3 regions of the Aminobacter sp. P9b genome follow, and region 3 is predicted to be linked to each of the others. Evidence: predicted binding sites of a transcription regulator. Region 3 holds the regulator's gene; each other region holds the start of a gene.
What was found. The regulator LexA, encoded in region 3, represses DNA repair genes until DNA is damaged. The targets are predictions, from matches to a motif close to TGTTCNNNNTGTGTTCNG.
Positions count from the first base shown of each region.

Region 1 (2,266 bases), 2.4 Mb from region 3:
TACCGACGGACCCGCCGAGCCTGAGCGGGGTGCCGCAGTGATCTATCGGCTGGCCGAGCCTTTCGATGATTGCAAGCGCAAGCGCCGAAATCGCCTGCAGGTCGAGGTTCGGCCCCGACAGCACGGCAAATTCGTCGCCGCCGATGCGCGAAACGAGTTGCGCGCCGCTACAGGCGCTCTCGAGCCGCCGGCCCACCTCTCTGAGGCACTCGTCGCCGACGACATGGCCGAAGGTATCGTTGATCTGCTTGAAGCCGTCGAGGTCGAGCAGAAGCAGCGCGCCGGGGGCGGGGTGCTCGGCACACAGCTCGGTCCATGCCGCCAGCTTCGACTGGAACTGGCTGCGATTGGCAAGCCCGGTCATGACGTCGATCTCGGCGAGATAGCGCGTCTGGTCGGCGAGTATCTTCTCTTCGGTGATGTCCTGCTTCAGGCCGAAGATGCGCACGGCGACGCCGTCCTCGCACTCGACGCATGCGGTGATGCGGATCCAGCGGCGATTGCCCTTGGCCGTGATGATCTCGGCGTCCAGGCAGAAGCCGGTGCGCTCCGCGATCGCCTGGCTGCGCCTGACATGGAGCTCCGCCGCCGACTCCGGCGTATAGCACGTGACGATTTCCTGGCGTTCGAGCGCCGACCCGCGCGGTAGATCGAAGATGTCGTAGACGACGTCGGTCCATACCAGCGCCTGGTCGGCGAGGTTGCATTGCCAGACGCCGATGCGGGCGGCTGCCGAGGACCTGTCGAAGATCTTCTGGCTGTGTGCAAGCGAGGCGGCCTGCTCGCGGATCAGCGTCGCCTGCGCCGCCAGACGCGCCTCGAGTTCCGCGATCCTGGCCGCGCCGCGGCGCGAAAGGGCGCCCGGCCGTCCGACTTTTCGCATAGGCAGCCTGTGGCGCATGGCGAGGTCGATCACCTTCTCTTTGATGCGCCTTATATTCGCACACAAGCATTTAAGATTCCCTATCCGGCGCCCGGCACCGCGCGCTTTACCGGCATTCGAGTGAGCGCAAGCAACTGCCACCGATGTTCTTTAAATGTTCTTGCATCAGCATGTGATCTATGCTTGTCTTTCAAGAAATCGTCCGCGACCTGATCGTGCGTTTAGGGCAGCCGGGCGGAGGGGGCAGCATGGTTTCGCGCGTGCGCACTGTTGCATTCCAGGGCATAGAGGCGGTTCCCGTCGACGTGCAGGTGATGGTCGCGCCGGGGAAGGTCGGCATGCAGATCGTCGGCCTGCCCGACAAGGCGGTGGCCGAAAGCCGCGAACGTGTGCAGGCGGCGCTGCATGCCTCGGGTCTGTCGATGCCGGCCAAGAAGGTCACCGTCAATCTCGCACCCGCCGACCTGCCCAAGGAGGGCAGCCACTACGATCTTCCCATCGCGCTCGGCCTGATGGCAGCACTTGGTGCGTTGCCGGGCGACGCGCTCGCCGCCTATGTCGTGCTCGGCGAACTGTCGCTCGACGGCACGATCTCGGCGGTTGCGGGTGCGCTGCCGGCGGCCATCGGCGCCAATGCCGAGGGCAAGGGGCTGATCTGCCCGGCGGCCAGCGGGCCGGAAGCCGCCTGGGCCGGCGCCAGCATCGACATCCTGGCGCCGCGCAGCCTGATTGCGATTGCCAACCATTTTCGCGGCACGCAGGTGCTTTCGCGGCCCGAAGCCGGCATCCGCGCGCCGGCCACCGGCATCGCGGATCTTGCCGACGTCAAGGGCCAGGAAAGCGCCAGGCGCGCGCTCGAGGTGGCAGCGGCCGGCGGCCACAACCTGCTGTTCGTCGGTCCTCCCGGTGCCGGCAAGTCGATGCTGGCGGCGCGCCTGCCCTCCATCCTGCCGCCGCTTTCGCCCAAGGAACTGCTCGAAGTCTCGATGATCGCCTCGGTCGCCGGCGAACTGGCCGAGGGCAAGCTCACGGACCGGCGGCCATTCCGTGCGCCGCACCATTCCGCCTCGATGGCGGCGATGGTCGGCGGCGGCTTGCGGGCGCGGCCCGGCGAGGTGTCGCTCGCCCATCACGGCGTGCTGTTTCTCGACGAATTCCCCGAGTTTTCGCCGCAGGTGCTCGATTCGCTGCGCCAGCCGCTCGAAACCGGCGAATGCATGATCGCCCGGGTCAACCACCGCATCACCTATCCGGCACGGATCCAGCTGGTCGCGGCGATGAACCCGTGCCGCTGCGGCATGGCCGGCGAGCCCGGCTACCGATGCCTGCGCGGCACGCGCTGCCAGTCCGACTATCAGGCGCGTATCTCCGGCCCGCTGCTCG
Region 1 is NZ_CP150082.1:918,064-920,329, reverse strand. Features, by position in the region: gene WHT83_RS04590 (diguanylate cyclase domain-containing protein) at 1-916, opposite strand, end outside; gene WHT83_RS04585 (YifB family Mg chelatase-like AAA ATPase) at 1,132-2,266, shown strand, end outside.
Region 1: WHT83_RS04585 (YifB family Mg chelatase-like AAA ATPase) is a predicted target of LexA. The motif match lies at 1,028-1,045, and genes of this name have one in related genera.

Region 2 (2,266 bases), 1.3 Mb from region 3:
GTCGACGAGGCTCAAGTGACCGATCTGCGCACTGCGGGATTCAAACAGGTCAACCGCTTCGGCGAGCGCAGCGGGCCAGCACGATGCATCGATCGCCGCCTCATAGAGACGATCCAGGAAGCCATCCAGATTCCGCTTTGCCATCATGCCTTTCGCCGCCCCCTCCGGCGAAGGCCTGCATGGTCGACCCGGCACAGGAAACGCCTGCGCCAGGGAGCGACACGCAGCATTTGTTCAATCGTCGGATGCGCCAGCCGATCCTTGCGCAAGTCCTGAAAGACCTTTTCGCTCACCGGACACGCAACCCACCGCGTCTAAAACCCGCGGCTTGCGTACCAACGCCTTGGCGCTTGCGCAACAAGCCTGCAGTAACAGACGGAAATTGCCCGATTTCTTCTCCGGCAGATTTCGAGGCGGCCTTTCTCGCATAGTATCCCGCCTGGCCGCCAAGGTCAAAATTGCCAACCTTCCAAACTGCGAAGACATGGTGGCACACCTTGAAATCAAGATTGGCTTATTTTTCGCATTCTCGTTTGAAACCGATAGGTCACTGCCAATCTTCAATACGCACAATGAAAGCAACTGACGCAGCCTCCACAGCGCCTGCTGTGCCTCATCGCCAACGTCACTGAAAAACATGAGACAGCCCACCAGTCCCAAGAACTTTGGAACGTTACCTTTTCGGGGGATCGCCTACAGTTCCCAAACGGGAGGGATGCGCGAAAAGACCTGCTGAATGGAGATACAACTCCGCAGTTCAGCCGTCACGTGCTACCGGCGGGAGGAATCATTGCCCTTCTGGGCAACCACGATCTCGGCGTCGAGCGTCTTCACCGCCAGCCCGCGCGCTATGCCTTCGGCATCGGCGCCGTTGCGCGCCTGCACCGCCGCCTGCTTCCTGGTGATGATAAGCCCCTGCTCCAGCGCCCGTGGTCGTGAGGTCACACGCGCCCAGAACGGCCGGTTGCTTGACCTTGACCGCGTGAAGCGCGCGGCCATCGTCAGCCGGCCGACGTGGCGCACCGCATCTTCGGTCCAGCCTTCGGCCAAGCGGGCACCGGGCTCGATCAGCAGCAGCCAGTCGCTCCTGGCCTGCGCGATGCCGGCCTTGATGCCGCCGCTGGCCAAATAGGCGCAGCCGGCATGCTCGGCGACATAGTGCGTCTGGTCGGCCGAACCGAGGTCGCAGACGATCACCTCGCGCACCACGCCCTCTACGGCGGCGCCGACCAGCGAGGCCAGCGTACGCGCCAGCCCCTCCTCGTCGTCTTTGGTTTCGATCAGAACGCTCAACATCCCTAGCCGCATATCCGAAAGCCGGCCGGAGCGCCAGTTTTGCAGCCAGGCCGACAAAGTTCTTGCTTTGTTCTCATTTCGGAAATAGGAATAGTTTCATGCTGGACGAATCGACGGACGGCGCCTTTCCCTTCGGGAGACAGTGAAATGGAACCCATTGCGCGTGCCGATATTGCTGCCTTCAAGGGCGGCGGAGCCGGGATGGCCAATGCCATGATCGAGGAAAGCGGCCTGCGCATCAACCACGAGCGCAGGCGCGGCCGCGGTGCCGGCGTCAATCCTTCCGGTCGCTACGAGCCGGTCAGCCGCCAGGTCTTCGACGACGGCTGGAGCACCATCGAGGAGCTGCCGCCGTTCAAGACCGAAGTGCAGGTCGAGAAGCCGCGCACCATCATCACGCGCAACGAATCGCCCGACATTTCCTTCGACCGCTCGATCAATCCCTATCGCGGCTGCGAGCATGGCTGCGTCTATTGCTTCGCCAGGCCGACGCACAGCTATATGGGTCTCTCTGCCGGGCTCGACTTCGAGTCCAAGCTGTTCGCCAAGCCCGATGCTGCGCGGCTGCTCGACCGCGAGCTGTCGAAGGACGGCTACCAGCCGCGCACGATCGCCATCGGCACCAACACCGACCCCTATCAGCCGATCGAAAAGCACTGGCGCATCATGCGCGAGGTCCTCGAAGTCCTGGAAGCGCGCAATCACCCTGTCGGCATCGTCACCAAGTCGGCGATGGTTGTCAGAGACATCGATATCCTGAGCCGCATGGCCGAGAAAGGCCTGGCCAAGGTGGCGCTGTCGGTCACAACGCTCGATCGCATGCTGGCCCGCACCATGGAGCCGCGTGCGGCAACACCGACCAAGCGGCTTGAGGCGATCCGGCAACTGTCGGATGCCGGCGTTCCTGTCTCGGTCATGGTGGCACCGATCATTCCCGGACTCACCGACCAGGAGATCGAGCGCATCCTCG
Region 2 is NZ_CP150082.1:2,189,277-2,191,542, reverse strand. Features, by position in the region: gene WHT83_RS10800 (helix-turn-helix transcriptional regulator) at 1-147, opposite strand, end outside; gene WHT83_RS10795 (hypothetical protein) at 235-639, opposite strand; gene WHT83_RS10790 (glycosyl transferase family 2) at 772-1,296, opposite strand; gene WHT83_RS10785 (PA0069 family radical SAM protein) at 1,444-2,266, shown strand, end outside.
Region 2: WHT83_RS10785 (PA0069 family radical SAM protein) is a predicted target of LexA. The motif match lies at 1,354-1,371, and genes of this name have one in related genera.

Region 3 (2,266 bases):
GGGCCTATATGCAGGTCAACTTCGACTACGACAGGGGCGGCGCAATCTGGAATTACGAAGATATTTCCGGAACTGGCAGTGCCATGTACATCAACCATGCCTATCTCGAGCTTGGCGGCTTCAGGGCAGGCATGACGGATTCGGTTTTCTCGACGTTCACCGACTACGCTGGAGACGTCATCAACGATTGGTTGCTGGGCTTCGGTCCTTTCCGCACCCAGCAGATTTCCTACACCTATACCGGCCCACTCGGGTTCGCCGCCACGATCGCTCTCGAAACGGGGTCCGGAACGAACGCTGTCGAAGATTACGTCCCGAACGTCGTCGCCGGCGGCTCGTTCACCCAGGGCTGGGGCAAGGTCGCCACGGTTGCCGCCTATGACAGCCGCAACGATGTGTGGGCAGGCAAGGCGCGGGTCGACGTCGATGTGACGGACACCATTTCGCTGTTTGGCATGGTCGGCTACAAGTCGGAGGCAGACACCCGCAACTACTACGGCAACTGGGGCGGTTCCTGGGCCGTCTGGGGCGGCGGTTCGGCCAAATTTGGCGAAAAGACACGCTTCAACGCACAACTCGCCTACGACGACGACAGCAATCTCGTGGCGGTCGCCAATGTGGCCTACACTCTGGTTGAGAACTTCGTCGTCACTCCCGAACTCGTCTATGCGGACAATCTGGACGATGCCGGCGACGGCTCTGTGAGCGGGTTCCTGCGCCTCCAGGCCTCATTCTAAACAGAAGACGGGGAGCAACTGCTCCCCGTCTTCGACAAGCAATTCTGGCGGGCGTCGTCGCGGCGCCCTGACCGCCCTCCGAGCCCAAAGGCCGTTCCAGCAATACGGAAAATTCAGCCTGCACGCTACGCAGGGCTTCGCCGCCGGCGTCGGCCCCTTCAGGAAATATAAACAGTTGCAGAACACAACTGGAACAGATAGCGTTTGTTCCGGGTTTGTTTTTCTTTTGATTCCTCAGGGGTGGCCATGCTGACGCGCAAACAACACGAGCTTCTGCTGTTCATTCACGAGCGGCTGAAGGAAGCAGGCATCCCGCCATCCTTCGACGAAATGAAGGAGGCGTTGGACCTCGCCTCCAAATCCGGCATCCATCGGCTGATCACGGCGCTCGAGGAGCGTGGTTTCATCCGCCGCCTGCCCAACCGGGCACGTGCGCTTGAAGTGCTGCGCCTGCCCGATTCGATCGCGCCCGGCCTCAACGCGGCACGAAAGTTCTCGCCGAGCGTCATCGAGGGCAGCCTTGGCCGTAAACCGGAGCCATCGCGATCGTTCTCGCACGGCAATGACGACGACGTCGGCGCGGCGGTCACCATACCGGTCATGGGGCGCATCGCCGCCGGTGTGCCGATCGACGCGATCCAGCACAAGACTCATTCGATTTCGGTGCCGCCGGATATGATCATGGGCGGCGAGCATTATGCGCTCGAGGTCAAGGGCGATTCGATGATCGAGGCCGGCATCTTCGACGGCGACACGGTCGTCATCCGCAGTTCCAATACCGCCAATCCCGGCGAGATCATCGTCGCATTGGTCGATGACGAGGAAGCAACCCTCAAGCGCTTCCGCCGCAAGGGCGCCTCGATCGCCCTGGAAGCCGCCAATCCGGCCTATGAAACCCGTATCTTCGGGCCTGACCGGGTCAAGGTGCAGGGTAAGCTCGTCGGGCTGATCCGCCGCTACTGATCCTTGCATGCATGTCGGGAGCGCATTGCGCGCGACCTACTGAGCTGGCGTTGCCGGCTCCGGTGCGCCCTGACGTTTACTTTCCCGCCGATAGGGCGGCAGTCCCCTCGCCTCGCGGGAGAATTCTCGTTGCGCATGCCAGGGCCGGTATGGCGTGGCCACAGCGTGGCGGATGTCGACCTGCTGAGGAACGCCTCCCCCGCCAGGCGTCAGGAATATCGCCGCACTTCCCAAGCGTGCCAATTCACGGCTGGTGAGAACGATCGCAGCTGAGTGCGTACACACGTTGACTGCAGTGGCGTCGTTGACGACAAGAAGGTCAGCGGTGGCACAGGCGCGCCTGGCGGCTACCGCGCTTTCTGCATGAGCAACCTGCACGCCCGAGGGGTGCTCGACGAGACACAAGCCGTCGGCGCAGGAAAAGGCAGTGCCACTGCCGGAAGGGCTTGCGACGCCTGGGCTGGTCGCATTGTTCCGCTTGCTCTGGTTCGCCGGCCCCAGGCGCGTGGGGCCGACCACGTCCTCGGTCACCAAGGCACGTTTCCAATTGTCGATTGTGAACTGGT
Region 3 is NZ_CP150082.1:3,475,210-3,477,475, forward strand. Features, by position in the region: gene WHT83_RS17100 (porin) at 1-737, shown strand, start outside; gene lexA (transcriptional repressor LexA) at 984-1,700, shown strand; gene WHT83_RS17110 (ComEC/Rec2 family competence protein) at 1,737-2,266, opposite strand, start outside.